DNA from 4 places in the Bradyrhizobium sp. RDI18 genome. Region 3 is predicted to be linked to each of the others. Evidence: riboswitches for the same ligand, from Rfam matches in the RefSeq annotation. Region 3 holds a riboswitch; each other region holds the start of a gene.
What was found. A riboswitch is a leader RNA that binds a small molecule or an ion and turns the genes downstream of it on or off. The one in region 3 is predicted to bind cobalamin.
Positions count from the first base shown of each region.

Region 1 (7,157 bases), on a different contig from region 3:
GTGGCGCTTTTCGTGATTGGGCTTTCGGCCGGAATTGGATGGGCGGTTCAGGCGGCGCTTGCCTTTGAATGGAGCCGCATCGTCCTCCTGGGAATTCTGGCCTGGCCCTTGGTCGCACTGCGTTCGCTCTATGATCATGTCGCCGCCGTTGCGCATCCCTTGCAATCCGGTGATATCGCAGCCGCACGTGCAGCGGTCGCGCACATCGTGGGACGCGATCCCGCAGCTCTCGATGAGGCAGGAATTGCACGTGCGGCCATCGAGAGCATGGCCGAGAACGCCTCCGACGGCATCGTCGCGCCGGTGTTCTGGGGGGCGTTGTTCGGGCTTCCGGGTATCGTCGGCTACAAGGCGATCAATACGCTCGATTCCATGATCGGCCATCGCACCGAGCGGCACGGATCTTTCGGTTGGGCCGCCGCGCGCATCGACGATCTCGCAAATTTCATTCCGGCGCGTCTCACCGGTTGTCTGTTCACGCTGGTCGCCGGGCGGCCTTCGGATGCGATGTCCTGCATGGTGCGTGATGCGAACCGCCACCGCTCGATCAATGCCGGTTGGCCGGAAGCAGCCATGGCCGGTGCGCTCGGCGTGCGGCTCAGCGGTCCCCGGATCTATCATGGAAGCACCGCGAACGAGCCCTGGCTGAACGAGGGAGCGCGCGATCCGCTTGCCGCCGACATCCGCCGGGGACTGCAGCTCTACCGCCGCGCCATGATACTGTTGGGTGGAGTGCTTGCGATCCTGGCCTTCGCATGAAGGAGCAGCAAATGCTTGAGCATGGTGGAAATCTCGATCTTGCGCTGCAGCGCTTTGGCGGGCGGGTGCAAGACTGGATCGATCTTTCGACGGGCATCAATCGGCAGCCATATCCTGTGGGCGAGGTAGCGCCGAGACACTGGAGCGCTTTGCCCTCACAATCCGATATTGAATCGCTCCATCGGGCGGCGCAGCAAGCCTGTACCACCAAGGCGCCGATCGTAGCTATAGGTGGCGCGCAGGCGGCCATTCAGTTGCTGCCACATCTCTTCTCATTTCGCGGCCGGGCGCGGATCCTCGCGCCGACCTATAACGAGTACGCAGCGATTCTTTCGGCCGCGGGCTGGGATGTGGCCGAAGTCTCTGATCTCGAAGGGCTGGCGGGTGCGGATCTCGCCGTGGTCGTCAATCCCAACAATCCAGACGGTCGGCGCCATGATCCGAACGAATTGCTCGCGCTTTTGCCGCGTGTCGGTCGGCTCTTAATCGACGAGAGCTTCGGCGACGCGGTCCCCGACCTGTCGCTGGCACCGGAGGCGGGACGGCCGGGGCTGTTGATCCTGCGCTCGTTCGGAAAGTTTTACGGGCTTGCGGGACTGCGGCTCGGTTTCGCGCTCGGCAGCGAGGCTGATGTCGCGGCGCTGGCGGCGATGGCGGGTCCATGGCCGATTTCGGGTGCAGCGATTGCGATCGGACGGCGCGCTTTGCTCGATCGCGATTGGGCAAAGGCGACCTCGAGGCGTCTGGCACACGACTGTCTCCGGCTGGACGCCGAAGTGAAATCGCAGGGCTGGCAACTGGTTGGCGGCACGCCGCTGTTCCGGCTCTATGAAACCGGCGATGCGCGCGCCGCGCAGGAGCGACTCGCACGCAGCCAGATCTGGTCGCGTGTATTTGGGCAAAGGCCGGGATGGCTGCGGCTGGGCTTGCCGGGTAACGAGACGGAATGGGCGCGGTTTGCTGCCGCGCTCTCGCGTTGAGGATCACGCTTCAGCGGGCAAGCGCGAGCAGACCTTCAAGATCGAGATGGGTATCCATGTGCTCGGCGAGCGCGTCGAGCGCGCTCTCGACCCTGGCGCGATACTGCTGGTCTGCAGCCGGGATGCCGAGTTGCGCGAGAAATGCCTTGCGGAAATGGTCGGACGCGAACAGGCCGTGCAGATAGCTGCCGTGCACGCGTCCGTCGCTGGAAACCGCGCCTTCCGGCGCGCCGCCGAGACTGGCAAATGGCCTTGCGCGATCCGGCCCGTCGGTCTGCCCGATGTGAATCTCATAGGCTTCGATCGGTTGGTTCGTCGCGGCGTGGGACGCTGTAACGTGCGTGAGCGTCTTCTGCTCTGTCATCAGTGTTGTCACATCCAGGAGTCCGAGGCCTGGCGTTTCTCCCGCGGGTCCCTCGATTCCTTCTGGATCCGCCACATTGCGTCCGAGCATCTGGTAACCGCCGCAGACGCCGAGGACATGGCCGCCGCGGCGATGGTGGGCAAGAAGATCAATGTCCCAACCCTGAGCGCGCAGGAAGGCGAGGTCGCCGCGTGTCGACTTGGAGCCGGGAACGATCACGAGCTTTGCATCGCCAGGGATCGCCTCTCCCGGCCGGACCATCACAAGGTCCACGCCGGGTTCGAGCTTCAGCGGATCGAGATCGTCAAAATTCGCGATCCGCGACAACGCGAGAAAGGCGATCTTGCATTGCCCCTCCTTGCGCGCGCCGACAAGCCCCAACGCATCTTCGGCCGGAAGCTCGTTGGCGCGAGCGAAGTAGGGCAGGACCCCAAAGCCCCGCCAGGATGTGTGGGTTTCGATCAGCCGGTAACCGTCGTCAAACAGGGATGGATCGCCGCGGAATTTGTTGATGACGAAACCGCGGATCATCGCGGCATCCGCGGGATCGAGCACGGTCTTGATTCCGACGAGCTGCGCGATGACGCCGCCGCGGTCGATGTCGCCGATCAGCACCACCGGGACGTCCGCCCGGCGTGCAAAGCCCATATTGGCGATATCGGCGCTCCGCAAATTGATTTCAGCGGGGCTGCCGGCGCCCTCGACCAGGACAAGATCGGCGCGATCCTTCAGGCGGGCGAAGCTCTCGAGAACCGGACCCATCAGCGAGGGCTTCATGGCCGCGTATTCACGCGCGCGCAACGTCGCCACACGACGTCCCTGAACGATGATCTGCGCGCCGACATCCGTCTCCGGTTTCAGCAAGACGGGATTCATATCGGTGTGAGGCTCGACGCCTGCGGCTTGCGCCTGCAATGCCTGCGCGCGTCCGATCTCGCCGCCGTCGATGGTCACGGCCGCATTGTTCGACATGTTCTGCGGCTTGAAGGGAAGCACGCGATAGCCGCGGCGCGTCGCGGCGCGTGCAAGGCCCGCGACAATGAGCGACTTGCCCACATCCGAGCCCGCTCCCTGGATCATCAATGCGCGCGCCATGGATTCGGATTTCTCGGCTACTTTGTCAGAACTCGACGCCGGGCTGCGCCTTGATGCCGGATCGGAACGGATGCTTCACCAGCGTCATCTCGGTGACGAGGTCGGCGGCATCGATCAATTCCTGCTTGGCGTTGCGTCCGGTGAGGACGACGTGCGTCATGGGCGGCTTTGCATTCTTTAGAAACTCGACCACTTCGCCAACCTCGAGATAGTCATAGCGAAGCGCAATGTTGATCTCGTCGAGGACAACCATGCGCAGGGCTGGATCGGCGATCAACTGCATGGCCTTCTCCCATGCCGCGCGTGCGGCGGCGATGTCGCGGGCACGGTCCTGTGTTTCCCACGTAAAGCCTTCACCCATCGCGTGGAATTGGCACAGTTCACCAAAATGCCCGGTCAGAAGACGGCGCTCGCCGGTGTCCCACGCCCCCTTGATGAATTGCACGACGGCGCAGGGAAAGCCATGCGCCACGCACCGCATGATCATACCGAAGGCCGAGGAAGATTTTCCCTTGCCCGCCCCGGTGTGGACGATGAGAAGTCCCTTCTCGTTGCTCTTGGCGGCCATCATCCGGTCACGGGCGGCCTTCTTCTTCGCCATTTTGGCCGCATGGCGGGTCTCGAGCGAAGTCTCGGAGACGATGGTTTCCTCCTCAACGGCATCTGGTTCGGAAATCATGTGCACGTTCCTTTGGCTTGACAAGTTGCACGCTAGGGCAAATGGTGAGGGAGCGTTGGTTCCTGTCCTACGACAGGCGAAGAGGGAATGCGATAGGGCTTAAAGTTTCGAAGCTTGAGCCTGAAGCGCAGCCGCCCCCGCGACCGTGACCGGAGAGATTCCAAAAGCCACTGATCCCTCTTGGGGTTGGGAAGGCGGGATCGAAGGGAAACCTACTCCGCAAGCCGGGAGACCTGCCAGCGCACCGATTGAACCGGCGGACGGGGTGATCCGCGACGGGGAACGAACCCTCACGTCACCGGTTCGTGTGCCTCATCGCCCCCGCCAAATTTTTTGAGGAAGGGGCGATGACCGTCACGCTTCATGTTTGTGTCACCTGCCGTGCCGGCCAATCGCCAAGGGAAGGCGAAACCGCGCTAGGCGCGCGTCTGCACAGCGCCATCCTCGAGGCTGGCGTGCCGGAAAGCGTCAACGTCGTTCCGGTCGAGTGCCTGTCCGCTTGCAGCCAAGGCTGCTCGATCGCGCTCAGCGCCCCCGGACGCTGGTCCTATGTGTACGGCCGCTTGTCCGATGTAAACGCGCCGGATGTTGTTGCCGGCGCTGCGGCCTATGCGGCGGCGTCCGACGGCATCGTGCCATGGCGCAGCCGGCCGGAGATCTTCCGCAAACAATCGCTTGCCCGCATTCCATCCATCGCCGTCGTGCCGGAGACCGCAGAATGAACACGCTCGCCAAGGTCCCGGTCACCATCGTCACCGGCTTTCTCGGGTCGGGTAAGACGACACTGATCCAGCACCTGATCGCCAACGCGAACGGCAAGAAGCTTGCGGTGCTCGTCAACGAGTTCGGCAGCGAAGGCGTGGACGGAGAGATCCTTAAATCCTGCGCGGACGCCAGCTGTCCTGCCGAGAACATCGTCGAGCTTGCCAATGGCTGCATCTGCTGCACGGTCGCCGACGATTTCATTCCCGCCATGGAGCAGCTGCTCTCGCGCCGGGTGAAGCCCGACCATATCCTGATCGAGACATCGGGACTGGCCTTGCCGAAGCCACTGCTCAAGGCGTTCGATTGGCCAGAGATCCGCTCACGGATCACGGTCGACGGCGTGGTCGCGCTGGCGGATGCTGAGGCGGTGGCGGCCGGTCGCTTCGCGCCGGACCTTGCCGCAGTGGAGGCGCAACGCGCGGCCGATGAAAATCTCGATCACGAGACGCCGCTGTCGGAAGTGTTCGAGGACCAGATCGCTTGCGCGGATATCGTGCTGCTGACCAAGGCGGACCTTGCCGGCGCTGACGGGCTGGAAGCGGCCAAGGCGGCGATTGCCGCCGAGATGCCGCGTCGCGTGCTGATGCTGCCGGTCATCGACGGCGCAGTCGATGCGCGTTTGATCCTTGGTCTCGAAGTGGCGGCCGAAGACGATCTCGCCGCGCGCCCCTCGCACCACGACGGCGAGGAGGAGCACGAACACAACGATTTTGCCTCCATTGTCGTCGAGCTCCCGGAAGTTGCGAACATCGATGCGCTGGTCGCATCGATCCAGCGGCTTGCGCGCGAACAAAATGTGCTGCGCGCCAAGGGATATATTGCCGTCGCGGGCAAGCCGATGCGATTGCTCCTGCAATCGGTCGGGGAGCGGGTACGGCATCAGTTCGATATGCCTTGGGGCACACGACCAAGGCAGTCGAAGCTGGTTCTGATCGGTGAACACGACGACATCGACGAAGCTGCCATCAGGGCGGGACTTGGAGTCTGATGCACGTCGTCTTTCGCGAGAGCCGCGGTCTCGAGGAGACCGCGACGCCCAAGGATCTCGGCCAGGATCCGGCCGACCTTGTGGTGCTCTCGTTTTCGGACAGCGATCTCGCCGCGTTTGCTTCCGGCTGGCGCCGCGGTCGTGCCGGCCTGCCGTCGCTGAGGCTCGCGAATCTTGCAGAGCTGCGTCATCCGCTGTCGGTCGACACCTATATCGAACGGACGTTGTCGCATGCGCGCGGCGTATTGGTGCGCCTGATCGGTAGCGAGTCCTACTGGTCATATGGACTGTCTGCCCTGCATCAATTGGCGAAGGACCGCGACATCGCGCTCGCGGTGCTCCCGGCGGACGGTCGCGACGACCCGCGCCTGGATGCGCTCTCGACATTACCCATCTCGACGCTCAGACGGCTGAAAGCCTTGTGCGACAAGGGCGGTGCGACGGCGGCGCAAGCGTCGATCGCCCAGCTCGCGCTGGCCGCGGGCTTCTATGCGGGGCCCGTCATGGGAGAGATTGAAATCCCGGAGATCGGTTTCTACGACCCGGATTGCGGTGCAATGGCGGTACAGCCAAGTCCCGATCAGCGGCCGCGCGCGCTGGTCACTTTCTATCGTTCCTATCTCACCGCTGCAGATACCGCACCGGTCGACGCGCTGATCACAGCGCTACGGCAAAAGGGCTTTGATGCCTATGGCGTGTTCGTGACCTCGCTGAAAGCTGCCGGTGTGGCGGATTGGTTGAGGGCTCATTTCGAGCAGCGTGCTCCGGCCGTTATCGTGAATGCGACTGCCTTTTCTGCGGTCGGCGACGGTGGCACGACGCCTTTCGATATCGTATCCTGCCCGGTATTCCAGGTCGCGTTGTCGACGGCCGGGCGCGATGACTGGGCCGGATCGCTTCGCGGTCTTTCGCCGGGCGATCTGGCGATGCATGTGGTGTTGCCGGAGGTTGACGGCCGGCTGTTCGCCGGCGTGGTGAGCTTTAAGTCACCGGGCGAGCGCGACCCCGATCTGCAATTTGCCGGTCTCGCGCACAGGCCCGACGACGAACGCGTGTGTGCTGTCGCCGAGCGGGTGGCGGCTTGGCACAGGCTCGCCAACACGCCGGCAGGCGAAAAGCGGCTGGCAATTGTGCTTTCGAGCTATCCCGGTCGGCCGCACCAGATCGCACATGCAGTCGGGCTTGACGCGCTTGCTTCGGTCGAGACGCTGCTGTCGGATCTCGGCGCTGCAGGTTTCGATGTCGAAGCTGCAGAAGCACTCGGTGAAGCCCTCCTGCGGGAGGAATTGACCTTTGGCGTTGCCGATTACCGCGCGGCGCTGGCAAAGCTTTCACGCGAATTGCAGGAAGACCTTGCGAGCGCATGGGGAGCGCCGGAGGATGATCCCTCTTGTCGCGGCGGCGAATTTCGTTTCGCAGCGATCCGGCGTGGCAAGACCATCATTGCGGTTCAGCCAGAACGCGGCGAAGTCTTTAATCGTGATACCGAGTATCACGATCTCTCGCGCACGCCGCGCCACGCCTATG
Region 1 is NZ_JBICRN010000006.1:681,866-689,022, reverse strand. Features, by position in the region: gene cbiB (adenosylcobinamide-phosphate synthase CbiB) at 1-759, shown strand, start outside; gene cobD (threonine-phosphate decarboxylase CobD) at 771-1,739, shown strand; gene ACFXS9_RS04245 (cobyric acid synthase) at 1,750-3,198, opposite strand; gene cobO (cob(I)yrinic acid a,c-diamide adenosyltransferase) at 3,224-3,877, opposite strand; cobalamin riboswitch at 3,917-4,133, shown strand; gene ACFXS9_RS04235 (DUF1636 domain-containing protein) at 4,225-4,599, shown strand; gene cobW (cobalamin biosynthesis protein CobW) at 4,596-5,630, shown strand; gene cobN (cobaltochelatase subunit CobN) at 5,630-7,157, shown strand, end outside.
Region 1: another riboswitch for cobalamin. It lies ahead of ACFXS9_RS04235 (DUF1636 domain-containing protein); the one in region 3 lies ahead of ACFXS9_RS38430 (ribonucleoside-diphosphate reductase subunit alpha).

Region 2 (7,157 bases), on a different contig from region 3:
CGCCACCGCCGATATTGCCGAGATGATGGGCTGGCCGGTCCTGCTTGTGATCGATCCTTCCGGACAGGCGCAAACCGCTGCAGCGGTGGCTGCGGGACTGCGCGATTTCCGCGCGGGCGTGCGTCTTGCCGGCGTCGTTCTCAACCGCGTCGCCAGCACGCGGCACGAGGACCTGGTGCGCCGTGCCATGGCAGGCGCCGGCATTCTGGTGTTCGGGACGTTGCCCCGCCACGCCGCGATCACTTTGCCGAAGCGGCATCTTGGCCTGGTACAGGCTGAGGAGCAGGGCGAGGTCGACGGCCTGATCGCGGAAGCCGCCCGCTTCGTCGCTGAGCATGTCGATCTCGATGCAGTGCTGCAATCGGCGGCATGCGCCTGGACGGCGCCATGCGCCGCGTACGGCCCAAGCGTAAAGCCACCCGGGCAACGCATCGCTCTGGCGCGCGACGGCGCATTCTCGTTCGTCTATCCGCACATGCTGGAGGCCTGGCGTGCCGCCGGAGCCGAGATCACGACCTTCTCGCCGCTCGCCGACGAGGGTCCTGATGACAGTGCCGACGTCTGCTGGCTGCCCGGCGGCTATCCGGAATTGCACGCCGGCCAACTCGCGGCAAATCGCCGATGTCGCCGTGCGCTAAAATCCTTTGCCGAGACACGGCCGGTGCATGGCGAGTGTGGCGGCTACATGCTGCTTGGCACCGCTTTAACTGACGCCCACGGCACACACCATGAGATGACGGGACTGCTCGGCCTGCATACGAGTTTTGCCCAACGTCGCATGCATCTGGGCTATCGGCTTGCGGAACTTGCTCTGCCGATGCCCGGATATCAGGCCGGCGCGCTACTGCGCGGCCATGAATTCCATTACTCCACGATCGTCTCGCAGCCCGATACAGCTTTGGCTATCGTACGCGACGCGACTGGCGCGGTCGTTGCGGAGACGGGCTCGCGGCGCGGCTACGCCACCGGCACGTTCTTCCACCTCATTGCGGAGGACAGGTGAGCGGCTTTGTTTCCTTTGTCTCGGCCGGCCCAGGCGATCCCGAGCTCCTGACGCTCAAGGCGGCAGCGCGTCTGCGCGCCGCTGATGTCGTGCTGTATGACGACTTTGCCTCGGGCGCGATCCTCGATTACGCCCGAGCCGGGGCCAATCTGGTAGCGGTTGGCAAGCGTGTGGGCCGGCCCTCAGCCAAACAGGAGCACGTCAACCGGCTGCTCATCGACTACGCCGCCGCAGGCGCCCGCGTTGTTCGTTTGAAATCGGGAGACGCCGGCATCGTCGGCCGGCTTGAAGAAGAAATTGAGGCGCTGCAAACTGCGGGCATTGACTACGAGATCATTCCAGGCGTCACGTCGGCCTGCGTTGCGGCAGCGCGCGGCATTCCACTCACCCGCCGGCACACCTCGCGCCGCGTCCAGTTCGTGACCGGCCCAGATGTCACCGGGCGGTTGCCCGCGAATCTCAATTGGGCGGCACTGGCCGATCCGGAATCGACGACCGTGGTCTATATGGGCAAGCGCACATTCCCGGCGCTCGCGGCAAAGCTGATCGAGCACGGCATGGCTCCCGACACCCCGGCGCTATTTGCGGAGTCTCTGGGCCGCGCCCAGGAGCGGATTGTCCGCACCACGATTGCAAAGCTTGCAGAGCAGCTCGCGCAAGCCAGCGCCGCAACGGCGGCGGTCATTCTTTTCGGCGCGCTGGCGGGAGAGACTCTATGATGAGGCCGTCGCCCGATCTCGCGAGCCCCTTGACGTCTCCTCGTCGGAAGGAGCACACAGATCAGGCATGGTGCTCGAAGCGGCGCAAAGCGCCGGAGCATAATCGGGAACCGGGCAAGGGCGGACCTGAATGCGGCGCCCAAAGCCCCGGCCGCCCCCCCCCCGCGCCTGTAAGGCGGTGAGGGGCTCCAATCCGCCACTGGGCCGTCAGCTTGGGAATGCCGGGGCCCGTTTTGAACCGCGAGCCAGAAGACCGGCCCTGCAGTTTTTAACACCAGCGCCGTCGTGTGACGGCAGAAGGGACGTAAGTCATGCATATCGAACCAGGTATCGTTACGGGCGCCAAGCTCGTGCTGAGTTACGCGACCGGTGCCGTTGCCGCCGGCTGCGCTCTCAAGCTCACGGTCGAAACCGTGCGCGAGCAGGGTTTGTTTCATTCGCGGTGCGCACCGTCGCAACAACGGTCCTGGTCTTCTCTTTCTTCGAACTGCTGCCGCATTTCCGGATCGGGGTCTCGGAGGTGCATTTCATTCTCGGCTCGACGCTGTTTCTCCTGTTCGGCGCAGCGCCAGCCGCATTCGGGCTGGCGCTTGGTCTTCTGCTGCAGGGGCTGTTCTTCGTACCGACCGACTTGCCGCAATATGGTATCAACGTGACCACGCTGCTGGTGCCTTTGTTTGCGATCCAGGCGCTGGCCGGGTGGATCATTCCTCGCAGCACCGCCTATGTTGACCTGCAGTATCGCCAGGCGCTTGCGCTTTCGACCGCCTATCAATCCGGCATCGTGGCGTGGGTCGCCTTCTGGGCGCTGTATGGTGCGGGCTTTGCGGCCGAGAACCTCGCCTCCATCGCGTCTTTCGCCGCTTCCTACGCGCTCGTCGTAGTATTTGAGCCGCTGGCCGATCTGGCCGTGCTGGCACTGGCGAAATCACTGCGAGATGTGATGGCCGACGGTCTTGTTACCTATCGCCTTCACAACGCCGCCTGAAGATGGCGTAAGGGCGGTCGCAAGTCGCGGCCGCCCCCACTCATAACGTGATGCTGACACTCTCCCTGATAGGCATTGGCTGCGGCGATCCCGAGCAGCTCACGCTTGCTGCGATCCGCGCGATCAATGCGGCTGACCTGGTGCTGATTCCGCGCAAAGGTGCCGCGAAGTCCGATCTCGCCGACCTGCGCCGGCTGATTTGTGCGCAAGCCTTGACGAACAGCCGCACGCGCGTTGCTGAGTTCGACCTGCCCGTTCGCGGCACCGCGCAGGAGCACTACCGCAAGGGAGTGGAGGAATGGCACGACGCCGTCGCCGTGACCTGGTCCCGGGCAATTGCGGCGTATCTCGGTCATGACGGGCGCGTTGCCCTGCTGATCTGGGGCGATCCTTCGCTATACGACTCGAGCCTGCGGATCGCACGAAGGCTTGATCCGTTGCCAATGATCGAGGTCGTGCCAGGCGTCACGTCGATCCAGACGCTTTGCGCCGCGCATGCACTGCCGCTGAACGACATCGGGGAGCTCTTTCTCGTCACCACCGGACGGCGGCTGCGCGAGGTCGGTTGGCCGTCAGGCACCGACACCGTGGTCATCATGCTCGATGGCGTTGCCGCGTTCCAGTCGCTCGACCCGAACGGACTACATATCTGGTGGGGCGCCTATCTCGGGATGCCCGAGCAGATCACCATGTCAGGTGCGCTTGCAGAAGTGGGGCCAGGCATCGTCGCCGCACGACAGGAAGCACGCGCCAGGCACGGCTGGATCATGGATAGCTACATCCTCAAGCGCGTGTCGTAGCACTCGTGCGAAGGCCGCTGGCATCTTGAACCATCACCAAGGGCAGGACCACATGCTACCCGAGTGGGTCTACCAGGAGTGCCCGGGCGTTTCGACCGTCCATCGCGATGCCGCCCTGGCCCGTCAGGCCGAGCTCACCAAGCCGACCGGTGCGCTGGGTCGCCTCGAGCAGCTCGCGATCGAGCTCGCCGGTCTGCAACAAACCGACCGGCCTCGAGCCGAGCGCGTGCCGATCATCGTCTTTGCAGGGGATCACGGCATCGTCGCGCAGGGAGTATCGGCCTATCCTCAGGAAGTTACGAGCGCGATGATGTCGAATTTCGCGTCAGGCGGTGCAGCAATTTCGGTTCTCGCGCGCGAGCTGGGCTCAATTCTGGAGATCGTCGATGCCGGCACGCTCGCCGAACAGCCAATCCCGGGAGTCGCGACAGACAAGCCGCGCCGGGGCAGCCGGGATTTCAGCAAGGAAGCGGCGCTCGAGTTGGGGGAGGTCGCCTTCGCCTTCGACTGCGGCAAGCGCGCCGTCGCGCGGGCGGCCTCAGCAGAGCCAGATCTTCTGATCCTTGGTGACATGGGGATCGGCAACACCACGACTTCTGCGGCAGTCGCCGCCGCCCTGCTTGGCATGGGCGCCGAGCAGGTGGCCGGCAATGGCACCGGGATCGATGCAGACACCCGTGCGCGCAAGGCGCACCTGATTGATGCATCGCTGGCTCGTCATGACCTTACAAGACCAGGAACTTCTGCCGAGCGGATCCTGTGCGCGGTAGGCGGTCTCGAAACTGCTGCGATTACGGGCGCGATCATCGCCGCCACACAGCGTCGCCTCCCTATCATGATCGACGGTTTCATCGTGTCCGTCGCGGCATTGACGGCGGTGCATCTTAATCCGTCGTGTCGACCCTTTCTCTTATCCTCGCATCAATCGGCCGAGCAGGGGCACCGCCTGGTTCTTGAGGCCCTGAATGTGCAGCCGTTGTTCAATCTGGACCTCAGGTTAGGGGAGGGATCGGGCGCCGCGCTTGCATTGCCGATCCTGCGGCTTGCATGCGCTCTGCACAATGGCATGGCGACCTTCGCGCAAGCCAGCGTTCCGAATCGCTCATAACGCGACATTCTGATTGACCGACACAATCCGCCAATTGTTCCGTAGCCGATCAATTCGGGGGATCGACAGCGGATCGATAACAAAGCGCAACGCTGCTTGCGGTGCGATGTCGAGGGCTACGCAGAGCGCGGCGCGAATAGTGCCGGAATGCACGACGAGCGTTGCTGGACCAGCAGCTATTTTACGTAGTCCATCCCGAACCCTCGCAATTTGATCTTCGAAGCTCTCGCCGCCGGGTGGGCTTGAACGAGCGGGATCCTTCCAGAACTCGGCGTACCCTTCTTCTCCGAGAGCGGCGAGATCGTCGTGACGTCGGCCGGTCCAATCCCCGAAGTCCTGCTCCCGAAACTCAGGCACCAGGATTGGATCAAGCTCGAATGCGCGCGCGGTATCGAGAGTTCGTTGAGACGGACTCGCATAGCTTGCGGCGACCCGTGGCAAGCGCCTTCGCACGGCTTCCAAATGCGCCCGATCGCTGAGATCGGCCGGAGCGCCCGAAGGGGAGATCGTTCCTTCGATAGAATCGACGACCGCATGCCGGACCAACCAAAGAAAGGCTTCCCCTTCCATTCCCATATCTCCGAGATGCTTATCAATGCGAGAAACATCTTGAACATTCGCCCGCGGACGGTTTACCGCGACCAAGGACTGATATCACAGCCGGAGCAAAATGCGTATCTCAACACCTCCCGGCGCCGCCGCCGTGCAAGGAAGGCGCGTTGTTGCCTCGCGTCAGGCCGGGTTTTCATGACCGCGCTCGTGCCTTGTTAATGCGACGGCGATGGGCGCTCGCGCTGATTGCCATCGGCCCCTGTTCTGGAATCGACATCGGCCGGCCTGCGGATGCGTCGGGCATCGAGCTAACTGAGCTCCCGAACGTCTCGAACGGTCGCCGGGGGATCTCCTGCGCGTCGTCGCGGGCGGCAAGTTGTCCCGCGCAGAGACATGCTTTGCAAGCTTAACGGCTAAATCGCCGACAACCTATACCACTGGCTGATATGATCAGGCCAACAGCGAGAATAACCATAAGCTGGTGCGATGTGCAGCAGCATCGCTCCCCCTGGCTGACTTCCCGGTCGGCCGCCGAAAGGGGCAACTGAGCTCGTCGAGAGACGACCATCGTCATTCGATGCTCCGTGGTGTCGTGTTCGGCGTGTCCGGTTGAAGACGCATATGTCCGGAAACCGACGCCGAGGCGCAAGTATTCCGTCGCCGCGGCGCGAAGCACATGATTTTCACTCTTCAAGCAAGGCTCGCACAACGTGCTTGGTGGCACGTCGATTGCTTGGACAAGGTAAAGGATCCGCACGACCATGCCGCTCTCCCAGTCGTTGGCGCAGGAGCTAAATGAACTTTACTCGCTTGATCCAAATCAACACCAGAGACGCCGCACTGAGTGCCGTCAGGTTTCGCAACGCACGAAGAATATTCGCGTTGGCCGCGACACCTGCCTGTCCTCGACAATCTCTAGTCATCCCGCGCGTCTCGCTGAGCGCATCGCGACGTGCGATCTGATCGGGGTCCAGTGGGAGGCGAATGCAGGTGGCTGATCGAAATGTGCTGCTTCAGTAACGAGCCAAAGAAGAAACTGATGGGACGCGGCCGCAGCTGCCATCGCGGCTTTCCTGCACACGAAAACTAAAGGAGTTCCAAAGCATGAACGCGCCAAGCTATTCCGAGGCCCTGGAATTCGCGATCGACCGTTCGTACGAGATCAACCTAGACATGTTGAGATCGCGAAACTTGCACCTTGATACGCACAACGATTATCTCGTCGGCACCTATCCGCCTCTCAAGGCAATGGGGGACCTGAATGCCGAAAGGTTGTTGACTCAGGTCGCGTCGTCAATTGATCTCTATTTCCACATCCCCTTCTGTAATCAGTATTGCAGCTTTTGCCACTTCGCCAAGGAAATCAATCCATCTTCCGAGCGAGTGGAACGTTATTTGGTGGCTTTGAATAAGGAGATGAGTTGGTCAGATGCGGCGCTTGCTGGCAGAGATGTTGAGACTGCTTTTTTTGGAGGTGGTACTCCCTCGTTTTTGACCAACCATCAACTCAAAACGCTATTTGATATGACTAATCAGCGCTTTGATTTATCGAGGGCCGAAGTAAGTTTCGAATTGCATCCCTCTCTTGTGAAGCATGCGGACGCTGCGGATCGCATATCCACTCTACTTAGAGGTGGCGTAAACCGCTTCGTACTGGGCGTTCAAAGTCTAGACTGGAATATTTTGCGCATACAGAGCTGGTCCCGGTCGTCTGAACAGAGTTTCCGCGTCGATAGGTGGAGCCTCTGCCGGGGTTAGGCTGCCATGCGGAGTGGCAGCGGGGTGAAGTAGGCGTGATCCGGCGTGCTGCCGTCAAGACTCGAATGGGGACGCCTGCTGTTATAGAAGTCGAGATATCGGCCGATCGAGCTGCGCGCCTCGCTGACGCTGTCATAGGCCCGCAGGTACACCTCCTCGTATTTGATGCTGCGCCAGAGCCGTTCGACAAACACGTTGTCCCGCCATGCGCCCTTGCCGTCCATGCTGA
Region 2 is NZ_JBICRN010000006.1:666,376-673,532, reverse strand. Features, by position in the region: gene ACFXS9_RS04180 (cobyrinate a,c-diamide synthase) at 1-1,003, shown strand, start outside; gene cobA (uroporphyrinogen-III C-methyltransferase) at 1,000-1,722, shown strand; cobalamin riboswitch at 1,774-1,999, shown strand; partial or broken gene ACFXS9_RS04170 (energy-coupling factor ABC transporter permease) at 2,034-2,710, shown strand; gene cobF (precorrin-6A synthase (deacetylating)) at 2,761-3,510, shown strand; gene cobT (nicotinate-nucleotide--dimethylbenzimidazole phosphoribosyltransferase) at 3,563-4,618, shown strand; gene ACFXS9_RS04155 (histidine phosphatase family protein) at 4,613-5,188, opposite strand; gene ACFXS9_RS04150 (radical SAM protein) at 6,275-6,928, shown strand; one part of gene ACFXS9_RS04145 (IS3 family transposase) at 6,925-7,157, opposite strand, start outside.
Region 2: another riboswitch for cobalamin. It lies ahead of ACFXS9_RS04170 (energy-coupling factor ABC transporter permease); the one in region 3 lies ahead of ACFXS9_RS38430 (ribonucleoside-diphosphate reductase subunit alpha).

Region 3 (7,157 bases):
GAACACGGCTGCGGTACGTGCCGGTCAACTCTCTGCTGTCGATAACGCGCTCAACATCCGCCAAGGGCCCGATACCGATACGATCGGAAATGACGGACGCAACCCCTCCGACGCTTGTCACATGAACGAGATCGGCACGCTTGCCAACGCCGCTCTCTGGGCGGCATTCATCAAGTAGCGGTTGATGACCTGACGTCTTGTCGCGCGATGTGGCCGGCCTGATCCCCGGGTTCGCAGGGACGACGTGTTGAGACAGTATGGCTTCCCCTACTCCCAACTCAGCGCACCGCCGTTCTGGTACTCGATCACCCGCGTCTCGAAGAAATTCTTCTCCTTCTTCAGGTCCATCGCTTCCGACATCCACGGAAACGGATTCTCGGTCTCGTCGAACACCCGCTGCAGCCCGAGCTGCGCGCAGCGGCGGTTGGCAATGAAGTGCATGTAGCTCTCGCACAGCGCCGCATTCAACCCGAGAAAACCGCGCGGCATGGTGTCGCGCCCGTAGGCCGCTTCCAGCTCGGCCGCCTCGCGCACCATGGCGCGGACTTCGTCCTGGAACGCCTTGGTCCATAGATGCGGGTTTTCGATCTTGATCTGGTTGATGACATCGATGCCGAAATTCAGGTGAATGGACTCATCGCGCAGGATGTACTGGTACTGCTCGGCGATGCCGACCATCTTGTTGCGGCGGCCGAGCGAGAGGATCTGCGCGAAGCCCGTATAGAACCACATACCTTCGAATATGACGTAGAAGGCGACGAGATCGCGCAGGAACGCCTGGTCGGCTTGCGGCGTCCCGGTCTTGAAATCGGGATCGTCGAGATGCTGCGTGTGCTTCAGCGCCCAGGCTGCCTTGTCGGTAATCGACGGCACCTCGCGATACATGTTGAACAGCTCGCCCTCGTCCAATCCTAAGCTTTCGACGATGTATTGGAAGGTGTGGGTGTGCACCGCCTCCTCGAACGATTGCCGCAGCAGATATTGCCGGCACTCCGGATTGGTCAGATGGCGGTAGATCGCCAGCACGATGTTATTGGCGACCAGGCTTTCGGAGGCCGCGAAGAAACCGAGGTTGCGCTTGATGGCGCGGCGCTCGTCTTCCGTCAGCCCATCGCGCGATTTCCACAGCGCGATGTCGGCCTGCATGGAAACTTCGGTAGGCATCCAGTGATTGTTGCAACCGGCGAGATATTTCTCCCAGGCCCATTTGTACTTCAGCGGCAGCAATTGATTGACGTCGGCGCGGCAGTTGATCATCCGCTTGTCGTCGACGGATACGCGTCCGCCGCGACGATCTATCATGCCGAGGCCGGTTTGTTCGGCCTGAATAACGGATTGCACCACGACGGACGGCGGCGTCTGACGCGGGGATGCGGATGGTTCGGACCAGTCGAGCATTGTGATTTCCTTTTGTTCTTGCTGCTTACTGGCAGGCTTCGCATTCGGGATTATCGATCGAGCACGCCACCGCACCGGTTAAATCCGGCGCGGTGGCGGCCGGCGCGACGATGATCGGGGCTGGCGCCATCATCGCCGCGGACGCGACGCTATTGAGCTTGCCGTCGGTCCCCCGGAGCGTGGACTTTTCGACATGCGTCGCGCTGCGCGAGCGCAGGTAATAGGTTGTCTTCAACCCGCGCGCCCACGCCAGCCGATAGAGCGCATCGAGCTTCTTGCCGCTAGGGTTGGCGATATAGAGGTTGAGCGACTGCGACTGGTCGATCCATTTCTGCCGCCGCGACGCTGCCTCGATCAGCCAGGCGCTGTCGATCTCGAATGCGGTGGCATAGAGCGCCTTGAGGTCGCCGGGAATGCGATCGATGCCCCCAAGCTGCCATCGAAATATTTGAGGTCGTTGACCATCACCTCGTCCCACAGCCCGCGCGCCTTGAGGTCGCGCACCAGGAATTCGTTCACCACGGTGAAGTCGCCGGACATGTTGGACTTGACGTAGAGGTTCTGGTAGGCGGGCTCGATCGACTGCGCGACGCCGCAGATGTTGGAAATCGTGGCGGTCGGCGCGATCGCCATCACGTTGGAATTGCGCATGCCGGTCGCCTTGACGCGCTCGCGCAAGCTATCCCAGTCGAGCGTCATGCCGCGGTCCATCGCGAGACTGCCGCGGGCTTCCGCCAGCAGTTCGATCGAATCGATCGGCAAGATGCCGCGGCTCCACAGCGAGCCGTCAAACGATGGGTATCGCCCGCGCTCGGCCGCCAGATCGACGGAGGCCGAAATAGCGTAATAGGAAATCATCTCCATGCTGGTATCGGCGAACGTCACCGCCGCATCGGAAGCCATCGCGATCCGCATCGCCTGCAGCGCGTCCTGGAATCCCATCAGCCCGAGACCGACCGGGCGGTGCCGCAGGTTCGAACGGCGCGCTTCGGGGATGGTGTAGAAATTGATGTCGATGACGTTGTCGAGCATCCGCATTGCCGTCGTCACACTGCGTTGCAGCCGCGCCTCGTCCAGCCGGCCTTCCCGCACGTGATTGAGCAGATTGATCGAGCCGAGATTGCAGACGGCGGTCTCGTCGTCGGAGGTGTTAAGCGTGATCTCGGTGCAGAGGTTCGAGGAATGAATCACGCCGGCATGGCGCTGCGGCGAGCGCAGATTGCAGGGATCCTTGAACGTGATCCAGGGATGTCCGGTCTCGAACAGCATGGTCAGCATCCTGCGCCAGAGATCCGTGGCGCGGATCTGCTTGAACACGCGGATCTCGCCCCGCGCCGCCTTTGCTTCGTAAGCTGCGTAACGTTCGGCGAATGCGTTGCCGTAGAGGTCATGCAGGTCCGGCGTCTCGTCCGGCGAGAACAGAGTCCATTCGCCGTCGGCCTCGACGCGCTGCATGAAGAGGTCGGGCACCCAGTTCGCGGTGTTCATGTCATGGGTGCGGCGGCGATCGTCGCCGGTGTTCTTGCGCAGGTCCAGAAATTCCTCGATGTCGATGTGCCAGGTTTCGAGATAGGCGCAGACCGCGCCTTTCCGCTTGCCGCCCTGGTTGACGGCGATCGCGGTGTCATTGGCCACCTTTAGAAACGGCACCACGCCCTGGCTTTCACCATTGGTGCCCTTGATGTGCGCGCCGAGCCCACGCACGCGGGTCCAGTCGTTGCCGAGCCCGCCGGAGTATTTTGCGAGCAGTGCATTGTCCTTGACCGACTTGAAGATGCCGTCGAGATCGTCCGCGATGGTGGTGAGGAAGCAGGACGACAATTGCGGCCGCAGCGTGCCGGAATTGAACAGCGTCGGGGTCGAGGCCATGAAGTCGAACGACGATAGGAGATCGTAGAACTCGATCGCGCGCGCCTCGCGGTCGATCTCGCGGATCGCCAGCCCCATCGCGACGCGCATGAAGAACGCCTGCGGCAGCTCGATACGGTTGCCGCGCACATGCAGGAAATAGCGGTCGTACAGCGTCTGCAGACCCAGAAACTGGAATGCCAGGTCGCGCTCCGGCTTCAGCGCCGCGGCAAGCTTTTTTAGATCGAAGCGCGCCAGATCGGGATCGAGCAGCTCGGCCTTGATGCCGGCCTTGATGTAGGCTGGAAAGCACTCGCCGTAGCGCTCGGCCATCTCGGCCTGCGACGCGCTGGTCGGCGTATCATGCACGAACGACAGCACTTCGGTGCGCAGCTTGTCGAGCAAGAGCCGCGCGCTGACATAGGCGTAGTTCGGCTCCTGCTCCACCAGCGTGCGCGCGGCCATCACCGACGCCAGCGCCAGTTCGTCCTCGCTGATGCCGTCATAGAGATTGCGCTGCGTCTCCGCGAGCACCGCCGTGGCGCCGACGCCCTCGAGACCGGCGCAGGCTTCTTCGATGATCAGCGTCAGCCGCGCGATATCGAGCGGGACCTGCGCGCCACTGGCCAGCGTGACGCGTAACGAGGGCTTCCCCGATGGCCGGGTGGCCTTCACGTCCTGTCCGGCACGCTGGCGCGTGCGTTCCTCGCGATAGAGCACATAAGCGCGCGCGACCTTGTGGTGCTCGCTGCGCATCAAGGCAAGTTCAACCTGGTCCTGCACGTCCTCGATATGAAAGGTGCGGCCCTCGCTCATCCGGCGCGACAGCGCGCCGACGACTTCGGCGGTCAGTTGCTCGACGATTTCATGCACCCGGCGGGAGGCCGCCGCGCCATGCCCCTCGACCGCGAGAAACGCCTTGGTCATCGCGACCGAAATCTTGCTCGCGTCGAATTTCGAAACCGTGCCGTTGCGGCGAATCACCTGCATCGGCGGCTGCGCTTCCGAGGCGACAAGCGATTCGGGGCGCAGACGAATGAATGGAGCGGCGTTGGCTTCGCGATCGAGAGAGAGTGACATCAAGAGACCCCGTAGTTGTGTTGGGGCCGGATGTCAGAGGACGCTACAGCTTTAGCCCACGCGAAAACGCGGGCATGAATCTGCAAGCGCCGCCGGGACACCCCGCCCGTGGACGTTTTTTCGGCGTCGCGGCAGGTCTCCTGGCTCGCAGGTCGCTGTTGTCCCCGTGTCTTCCCGATGCGATGCCGCATCAGTGACGTCAGATTCGGAAACAACTCACTGCTTACAGTTGCGGGGGCAGCGCCGGATTTTCGCGGCTTTCGCGCGATACACCGGCTTCCCTCTTAGCCACCATGTGTTGGGCCATGGCGGACCGTGACGGCTATATCTGGTGTTATTCGGATGCGGCTGTCAATGGGGCGCGCGGGCGATGTGCAAGAATTTCGGCGACGGAACCCCGCGGCTGTGAACAACAATGACAAGGCGCCGGTGAATGTCGCCGAGTTGACGCGCCTGCCGCGTTGCCGATAAGTGGACCAGTCGTGGTTCTTCGGGAGACGTTCTTCCGAAGCTAAGAGGGAAGCCGGTGCGGCCGAAAAGCCAAAGCCGGAGCTGCCCCCGCAACTGTAAGCGGCGAGCCGCTGTCCAACAAAGTCACTGAGACCTCGCAAGGTTTCGGGAAGGCCGGACAGCAGCATTGACCCGCGAGCCAGGAGACCTGCCTCGACAACATACACGTCCTCGGGCGGGGTGTCCCGGTGGTGCGGTTGCGATTTTCCGCGCGCGCTCTGCCGTTCGCGAAAATCCAGACGTGTCACTTCGGCCTTTGCCCCCAACTTTTGGGGTTAAGCCAATGTCTTCTTCCAAAGCTACGTCTACTTCCACCATCTCCACTTCTTCACTTCGCGTTGCCTCCCTCGGCACGCCGCGCATCGGTCCGCGCCGTGAGTTGAAATTCGCGCTGGAGAGTTTCTGGTCGGGCGCAACCGACGAGAAGGCGCTGATCGAAACCGGCATCGGGCTTCGCGCCGCAAACTGGGCGCGCCAGAAAAAGCTCGGCGTCACGGTGATTCCGTCGAACGATTTCTCGTTCTACGACCAGGTTCTCGACACATCAGTGATGGTCGGCGCGATCCCGGAAATCTATCGCTGGAGCGGCGGGCCGGTCTCGCTTGCGACTTACTTCGCGATGGCCCGCGGCACGCAAGGCAAGCCGCATGAGGCGAATTGCGGCCATGCCAGTCACGGGCATGACGATGCGCACGGCGTGCCGGCGCTGGAAATGACAAAATGGTTCGACACCAACTACCACTACATGGTGCCCGAACTGACGAAGGATCAGAAATTCATCCTCGCCTCGCGCAAGCCGATCGAGGAATACGAGGAAGCCAAGGCGCTGGGCTATCAAACCCGCCCCGTGCTGGTCGGCCCGGTCACGTTTCTCAAACTCGCCAAGAGCAAGGATGCCGGCTTCAATCCGCTGTCCCTGCTTGATCGCTTGCTGCCGGTTTACATCGAGGTGCTGCGCGAACTTGCCTACCGGGGCGCGGAATGGGTACAGATCGACGAGCCGTGTCTCGTGCTCGATCTTGATATTGTCGCCCAGCAGGCGTTGCATTATGCCTATGCGGAGATCGCGAGCGCAGTGCCGCAGCTCAAGATCATGCTGACGACCTATTTCGGCGGTCTCGGCGCCAACCGCGACACCGCGCTATCCCTGCCCGTCGCCGGCCTGCATCTCGACCTCGTGCGCGCGCCGGAGCAGATCGACGACCTCGCCGGATTTCCTGATGACCTCGTGCTATCGCTCGGAATCATCGATGGCCGTAACATCTGGCGCGCGGATTTGAGCCGGCTTCTCGACCAGCTCGAGCCCGCAATCGCCAAACTCGGCAAGCACCGTGTGCAGATCGCCCCCTCCTGCTCGCTACTGCACGTCCCGATCGATCTGGCGCTGGAGACCGGGCTCGATCCCGAAATCAAGGGCTGGCTCGCGTTTTCGGTGCAGAAGCTCGAGGAACTGGCCACGCTCGGAACGGCACTCGCCGATGGCCGCAGAGCAGTCGAAGCCACGCTGAAAGCCTCGAACCAGGCGGCGACCTCCCGCAAGACCTCGCCGCGCATTCACGACGCGAAGGTAGCGGCACGCGTTGCCGGCATCAATGAACCGATGCGCTTCCGCTCCAGCATCTTCGCTGAACGCGCCACCGTTCAGCGCGAGCGCTTCAACCTGCCGGCGTTCCCGACCACCACCATCGGCTCGTTCCCGCAAACCGCCGACGTCAGGAACGCCCGCTCCGCGCACGCCAGGGGCGCCCTGACGGACGAAGCCTATAAGCTCTATCTGCAGAACCAGACCGCCCGCACCGTGCGCTGGCAGGAAAATATCGGGCTCGACGTGCTCGTGCATGGCGAGTTCGAGCGCAACGACATGGTGCAGTATTTCGGCGAACAGCTCGCAGGCTTCGCTTTCACCGCGCACGGCTGGGTGCAATCCTATGGATCGCGCTACGTTCGCCCGCCTGTGCTGTTCGGCGACGTCTCGCGCCCAAAGCCGATGACGGTCGAGTGGTGGCAATATGCCCAGTCGCTGACGAAAAAGCCGATGAAGGCGATGCTCACCGGCCCTGTCACCATTCTGAATTGGTCGTTCGTCCGCGACGACATTGCGCGCAGCGAAGCCTGCCGGCAGATCGCGCTCGCGATCCGCGACGAGGTTACCGATCTCGAAGCGGCCGGCGCCGGCATGATCCAGATCGACGAGGCCGCGCTGCGGGAGGGCTTGCCGCTGCGCAAATCCGAATGGAAGGTTTATCTCGACTGGGCCGTCGACGCCTTCCGCCTCTGTTCGTCCGGCGTGCGCGACGAGACGCAGATCCACACCCACATGT
Region 3 is NZ_JBICRN010000008.1:6,089,863-6,097,019, reverse strand. Features, by position in the region: gene ACFXS9_RS38440 (sialate O-acetylesterase) at 1-178, shown strand, start outside; gene ACFXS9_RS38435 (ribonucleotide-diphosphate reductase subunit beta) at 268-1,398, opposite strand; partial or broken gene ACFXS9_RS38430 (ribonucleoside-diphosphate reductase subunit alpha) at 1,424-4,326, opposite strand; cobalamin riboswitch at 4,439-4,659, opposite strand; cobalamin riboswitch at 4,793-5,007, shown strand; gene metE (5-methyltetrahydropteroyltriglutamate--homocysteine S-methyltransferase) at 5,120-7,157, shown strand, end outside.

Region 4 (7,157 bases), 460 kb from region 3:
ATATCGGTCAGAACGTCGCGCCGGCCTTTACCATGAAGGTGCGGCCGGGCAGCGGATAGGCCGAGAAACGGCCCGGCGTGAACGAGCTCGCGATCGCGTAGTCGTAGTACAGCGCATTGAACAGATTGTTCACGCCCACCGACCAGAAGAAGCGATCGTAGGCGCCGCTTAGCTTCAAATCGACGGTGGCGTCCGCCGGAATACGTCGCTGGGTGTTGGCCTGGTCGTTGTCCATGAAGCGCTCGCTCCAGGCCCGCACGGTGGCGTCGAACACCAAATAGTTCTGCCAGATGTTCCAGGTCACGCCGCCGCTCGCGGTGTAGCGTGACACCAGCGGGACGTCGTTACCGGCGAACGGCCCTTCGCGAAACACGGCGCGGGTGTACGCCACGCCGCCCCGCAGCAGCACGGTGTCGCTGACGCGCAACGAAGCGCTGGTCTCGGAGCCATAGCGGCGGGTCGGATCGAGGTTAACGTTGAAGAACAGCGCCGGGATGAAATGGATCTCGTTCTCGAGGTCCATGTTGTAGATGCTCGATTGCATCTGGAAGCCGCCGGACTTGATGCGGAATCCGCCCTCGATGTCGTGCGAGGTCTGGGTTTTCAACTGAAAGGTCCCCGGAACGAAGAAAGGTCCGCTGGAGACCCGTTCATCGACAGTCGGAGTACGGAACGCGCGCGCAGCACGGCCAAACAACGAGAATGTGTTGTTGAGCCGGTGCTCGAGCCCAACATGCAAGGCGTATTGCGTCTCGTCGCTGTCGAGCGGAAGCGCCTCGGTACCGAACGCAAATGGAGCCGTTCCATCGAAGCGGTCCCGCGCGCCCAGGCGGGTGTTCTGCACGCGGGCGCCATAGGAGAAATCCGTCGTCGGCAACAGGCCTAATGTTTGCTGCCAATAGCCAGCCAGTGTCTGCTGCGCCAGATCGTAGGTGTGGATTGGTGCAACGCCTTTGAACGCCCCGCGTTCCTGATTGAACGTCGCATCGTAATAGTCGATGCCTGTAAGGATCTGTGAGGGCATCCCGAAGATCGCGTTCTTGACGCTCAATCTCGGCGTGATCGACCAGGTCAGCAACGATGCGTCGTTGTAGGTGGAGGAGAAGCTCGGAAATGGCGACGCAAATGGTACCGCACCGAAGAACCCGCTTTGCGTATCCTTCTTCCGTACTCCACCGTCGACGATGAGCTCGGCGCCGTTCCAAAGGGTTTTGGTGAAACCGGCGGTGGCGCTGGCGCCCTGCTGGTTGCCGTAATCGAACGGCGTAGCGGCGCCCCGTCGGTTCGTGACCAGTTCGTTGACGCCGATCGAGGGATCGACCAAGCGACCGCCGGGGAATCCGAGCTTTTGGTCGTCGCCGGTCACCGTCAGGAACGCCTTGAGGTCGGGCGTGGTGTAGTTGAGATTGCCGACCCCGTTGCGCTGATCGAGCGCGTTGTTTTCGCGATAGCCGTCGGACTTGATGGCGTTGCCATAGAATGACGTCGACCACGGCCCGTAATTGGTCGTGGCCGAGAGATCCGCAAGTCGTTGATTGAACGAACCGACGCCGGCTTCGCTGCGAATCGCGACTGGTGGGCCGCCGACGCCGTTCTTCAGTACGATGTTGATGACACCGCCGACCGCGTTGTCGCCATACAGTACCGCGCCGCTATTGCCGCGGGTGATTTCAATGCGCTCGATCGAATCGCGCGGGATGGTCGAAAAATCGACGCCGGCCATGTCGATGTCGTTGAGCCTTCGGCCGTTGATGAGCACCAGGGTATTTGAAGTCGCGAACGCGCCGAAGCCGCGGAGGTCGACGGAGGTCTTGGCGCCGTTGACGCCACCAAACAAGCTGGTGAGCTGGACGCCGGGCGTTTGCGCGATGATTTCCTGCAGCGTTTGCGCCGGCGAATGCGCGATCTCTTCGGCAGTAATAACGGTCGACGCAGTGCCGACGATGCCGGAGAACTGCCGGCCGCCGCCTGCGCCCGCGCCTTGCGGGGCGCTTTGCGATGAGACATCCGAGCCTATCCCGGATGCGGGCCGCCTGCCGGTCGACGGTGCAGCCGCCGGTACGACGCGGCGCGACGTCGATCCTTCATCGTAGGTCGGTTTTGCGCGGGTCCGGTTCGGGTCGGTGGGTGAAGTAATCTCAATCGGCGGCAATGGCTCGGACGGCGCCTGCTGCGCTTCTGCGCCGGAAATACCGAACGATGCGATGGGTATCAGGAAGCTGCTGGCGAGCCAAAGGCGGCGCCGCCGCGTGGCTGTGTTGGTGAAAGACATGACTTGGACCTCGGTATGACGTCAGTGGCACGTCACAGCGAACCAAGTCTCACCATGTGCTTTCAGCAGCTCAGGTGAAGCTAATGTCTGTACTCCCCGACCGACATCTTCGCGTGTGACCACGGCTGACGGCAGGTCTCCTGGCTCGCGGGTCGCTACCCATCGTCGCCTTCCCAGGACCGAGATGCCCAGTGGCTCATGACGAAGGATTCGCCGCTTACAGTTGCGGGGGCAGCCGCGGAATTGGGGATTTCCCCGCACCGCATTCCCTTTTGATCCCCAAAACGGGAACCGTCGGGAACTATGGTAGAAGTTTGTCAAAGTCCGAGTCAATGCGCCCCGGGGCGTCCGGCGATCCTCACTGGACGAGTGCGCTATTTTTGCCGCATGAGCAGGCCTGCCCGCCGCCTGTACCGGGGCGGGTAAACCTGCTTTAGGACGATCGATGAGTGTTGAGGCCGTAACCCTGACCAACGAGGAAGCCGCGCGCCGGCGGATCGGCGCGACGGCAGCGCTTGCCGCCCTCGTTGTGCTCTTGATGCTGATCTCGCTCGGCATCGGTCCGGTGCGGTTGTCGCCGCTTGCGGTGGCGGAAGCGCTGTTCGGTGGCGGCAGCGAAGTGTCGCAGGTGATCGTGCGGGAAATCCGCCTGCCGCGCACGCTGCTGGCGCTGGCGATCGGCGCCATTCTCGGGCTATCGGGCGCGTCGCTGCAGGGTTTGCTCCGCAATCCGCTGGCCTCGCCCTCGCTGTTCGGCGCGCCGCAATCGGCCGCGTTCGGCGCGGTGCTGGTGATTGCGCTCGGGCTGGCCGACGTGCGCTCCTATGCGCTCCCGGTAGCGGCGATCGTCGCGGCGTTCGCTTCGGTGTTCGTGCTTCTTGCGATCGCCGGCCGCAACGCCGGGCTGTTGATCCTGATCCTGTCCGGTCTTGCTATATCGAGCTTTGCAGGCGCCGCCACCGCGCTGGTGATGAACCTCTCCAGAAATCCCTTCCTGGTGCTGGAGATCGCGTTCTGGCTGCTCGGCTCGCTGGAGGACCGCAGCTTTCAGCATGTCATGCTGGCGTTTCCGTTCATCATTGCCGGTGCGATCATGCTGTTCAGCCAGCGCCATGCCTTTCGCGCGCTGAGCCTGGGCGAGGAAACCGCGCAGAGCCTTGGCGTCGATGTGGGCCGCCTGCGGCTGTTCGTGATTTCAGGCGTCGCGCTCGGTGTCGGCGGCGCGGTCGCCGTCACCGGCACCATCGGTTTCATCGGCCTGGTCGCGCCGCATCTGATGCGGCCCCTGATCGGCCACGACCCCGGGCGGCTGCTGGTGCCGAGCGCACTCGCGGGCTCGGCGCTGCTGCTGGCGGCGGACATCGCGGTGCGCATCATTCCCTCGACGTCGGACATCAAGGTCGGTGTGCTGACCTCGATCATCGGCGTGCCGTTCTTCCTCTATCTCATCATGCGCGAACGCCGCGCGCTCGGCGGAGGGGTCGCATGAGCAAAACGGCGCTGCTGACCGCAAGGGGGATAGGCGTGCGGCTCGCCGGCCGCGTCGTGCTGAAGGACGTTTCGCTGGCGCTGTCGGCGGGACACCTGGTGGCGCTGGTCGGCCCGAACGGCGCCGGCAAGACGACGTTGTTGCGAGCGCTGGCCGGGCTAATCCCCTCCGAAGGCGAGATCACTGTCGGCGGCGATGCGCTGGCCTCGCTGCCGCTTCGCGAGCGCGCCAAACGCTTCGGTTATCTGCCGCAGGGGCATCTCGTGCATTGGCCGCTGCCGGCGCGCGATATCGTGGCGCTCGGCCGCTACCCGCATGGCGCAACCGATCCGGCGCGGCTGTCGCCGAAGGACGCCGAGGCCGTGCTGCGCGCGATGCAGGCGGTCGACGTGATGGAGTTCAGCGATCGCCGCGTCACCGAGTTGTCCGGCGGCGAGCGCAGCCGCGTGGCGTTGGCGCGCGCGCTGGCGGTGGAGGCACCGATCATTCTGGCCGACGAGCCGACCGCCTCGCTCGATCCGCGGCACCAGATCGACGTCATGAAGAATTTGCGCGCGACCGCGGACAAGGGCGTGCTGGTCATCGTGGTGACGCACGATCTCGGGCTTGCTGCGCGGTTTGCCGACCATGTGCTGGTGCTGAAGGAAGGCAATCTAGTGTCGTGGGGCACGCCGAGCGAGGGGCTATCGGAGCGGGTGATGGCGGACGTGTTTCGGATCAGCGCCTACCGCGCGGAATATCAGCGCGAGGCGGTCATCGTGCCCTGGGCGGATATCTGATGCGACGGTCCGGCTTTCTTGTCGCGATCGCCGCGTTGGCGATGTCAGGCGGCGCAGTATTCGCGGCCAGCCCACCGCGTATGGTGTCGATGAATGTCTGCAGCGATCAGTTGCTGCTGACGTTGGCCGACCCCGAGCAGATTTTGGGCCTCAGCCGCTTCGCGCGCGACGGCTGGCAATCACCGGCGGGCGACATCAGCCGCTATCCGGTATTGTCAGGCGCGGCCGAGGACGTGCTCTTGCTCAAGCCGGATCTGGTCATGGCCAGCGCGTTTGACAAGCGCTCGACGCGGGAGCTGTTGAAGGCGAAGGGTCTTCATCTTGCCGAGCTCGCCGTGCCGCGAAACCTCGACGAAGCCCGCGCGCAGATCCGCGAGGTCGGCGACATGACCGGGCACCCCGATCGCGCGGCCGCCCAAATCGCGCGGCTCGACGCCGCGCTGGCGCGCGCCCGCCGTGCCGCCGCCGAGCGGCATTATCGCGTGCTGCCGCTGTCGCGGCGCGGCTGGGTGGCGGGTAGCGACAGCTTTCTCGGTTCGCTGCTGGGCGAAGTCGGGCTGCGCAGCGCCGCCGGCGATCTCGGCTTTAGCTTCGGCGGATTCGCCTCGCTGGAGGCGATCGTGTCCTTGAGGCCCGACTTCATCGTGGTTTCGCAAGCCGGCGATTATGCGCGAGACGACGGCCAGGCGTTTCTGGTCCATCCGGCGCTGGAGCGCTTCTACCCGCCGGAGCGGCGCATCGTGATTCCGGAGCGGCTGACGGAATGCGGCGGCGTGATGCTGGCCGACGCGCTGGATGCGCTGACGGCGGAGTTGAAGCGGGTGGGAGAGTGAATCCGCAAATACTGCGTCGTCCCTACGAACGCAGGGACCCATAACCACAGGACGTTGCAATTCAAGCAAGGCGTCAGCCGCCGCCTTCATCATTGGCGCCGCGGCGTATGGGTCCCTGCGTTCGCAGGGACGACGGCACGCATAAAGGTTATCCCTGAACCACCGGCCCACCTACCTTCTTCCACGCGTCCAGCCCGCCTTCGATATGGGCGGTGTTGGCCAGCCCCGCATTCTTGGCCGCGGCCACCGCCATCGCCGAACGTTCGCCGAAGGCGCAGAAGAACACGACCCGGCGGCCGGTGGCGGCGGCGACTTCGCGCAGCATGCCGCCAGGCTTGAGGCTCTCGGCGATGCCGGGGTAGGGCGCATGCAGCGCGCCCGAGATCGTGCCATGCTTGGCGCGCTCGCTGGTCTCGCGCAAATCCACCAGCAGGATGTCGGGCCGGCCAAGGCTCGCAATCGCGTCGCGCGCGCAGAGCGCGAGTCCCTGCTTGGCAAGCTCCTCCTGATGCAGGCCGACATGCATGTTGGCGGGCACCGCGACGTCCATCATCTTGGGGTTCGGCAGCTTCAGGTTCGCCATCAGCTCAATGTATTCGTCGACGTTGCGTACCTGCAGCCGTGGATTATAGCGGCGCTCCTCGCCGATGGTGGAAACCGTGTCGCCCTTGTAGTCATGGGCGGGGAATACCAGCGTCTCGTCCGGCAGTTTCAGAAGCCGGTTGAAGATCGATTCATATTGCGCCCGGGAAGAGCCGTTCTGGAAATCGGTGCGGCCGGTGCCGCGGATCAACAGCGTGTCGCCGGTGAAGACGCGGTCGCCCATCAAATAGCTATAGGAATCGTCGGTGTGGCCGGGCGTGTACATGACATCCAGGCACAACCCCTCGATCGTCACCTTATCGCCTTCGGACACCCGCATCGAGACCACGTCGGCCTTGCTCTGCTCGCCCATGATGGTGATGCACTGGGTGCGGTCGCGCAATTCGCCGAGGCCGGTGACGTGGTCGGCGTGCAGATGGGTGTCGACCGCCTTCACCAGCCGCAGATCGAGCTCGCGCAGAAGCTGGCAGTAGCGATCGGCCTTTTCCAGCACGGGATCGAGGATCAACGCCTCGCCGCCGGCGCGGCTCGCCAGCAGATAACTGTAGGTGCCGGACACGCTGTCGAAGAGTTGACGAAAGATCATGGCTACACGTCCGCGTTAACTCAGGTTGGATCAGGGCCGGATGTAGCTCCAGCCCGCTCCTGCAGTTCCATCAACTCTACCACGCCTGAGGGCGCGATGAAATTACGGCTCGCTCGCAATGAATTCACGGCCGCACTAACGTATACCCGTTCTCCGTCAGAAACAGGATCTGCGCGACGCCGACCTGCACCGGCGTGGCCGCGGCGATGAATTCCGGCCGTTTGCCGTGCTCGCGTTCGAGCGTATCGACGGTGTTGAGACAGACGTCGAAGCGCGCGCCTTGCGCGACCAGGCTCTCGACCATCTTGCGGTTGGGGTTTTCCGGGCGCAGCAGGTCGATGCCGGGGCCGAACGCGACGACCTCGATCGCCACCTTGTCAGGGTCGTAATGCTTCATCAGGTTGCTGGCGACGCTGAGCACGAGGCCCTGCTTGCGCGGATCGTTGTCGGAGAGTTGCAGCACGATTTTGTGCTCGGCGAACGGCTTGTCCTGCAGCGGTGCCTGCTGTGCGCGGGCCTCGGGCGCGGCGGTTGCGATCAGAAGCGCCGCTGATATCGCGCGAAGGATGGTCGAAAAGCCCGTCATGCCTGTCCC
Region 4 is NZ_JBICRN010000008.1:5,624,900-5,632,056, forward strand. Features, by position in the region: gene ACFXS9_RS36215 (TonB-dependent receptor) at 8-2,272, opposite strand; cobalamin riboswitch at 2,385-2,583, opposite strand; gene ACFXS9_RS36220 (FecCD family ABC transporter permease) at 2,718-3,761, shown strand; gene ACFXS9_RS36225 (ABC transporter ATP-binding protein) at 3,758-4,540, shown strand; gene ACFXS9_RS36230 (ABC transporter substrate-binding protein) at 4,540-5,373, shown strand; gene ACFXS9_RS36235 (MBL fold metallo-hydrolase) at 5,522-6,562, opposite strand; gene ACFXS9_RS36240 (hypothetical protein) at 6,687-7,148, opposite strand; partial or broken gene soxB (thiosulfohydrolase SoxB) at 7,145-7,157, opposite strand, start outside.
Region 4: another riboswitch for cobalamin. It lies ahead of ACFXS9_RS36215 (TonB-dependent receptor); the one in region 3 lies ahead of ACFXS9_RS38430 (ribonucleoside-diphosphate reductase subunit alpha).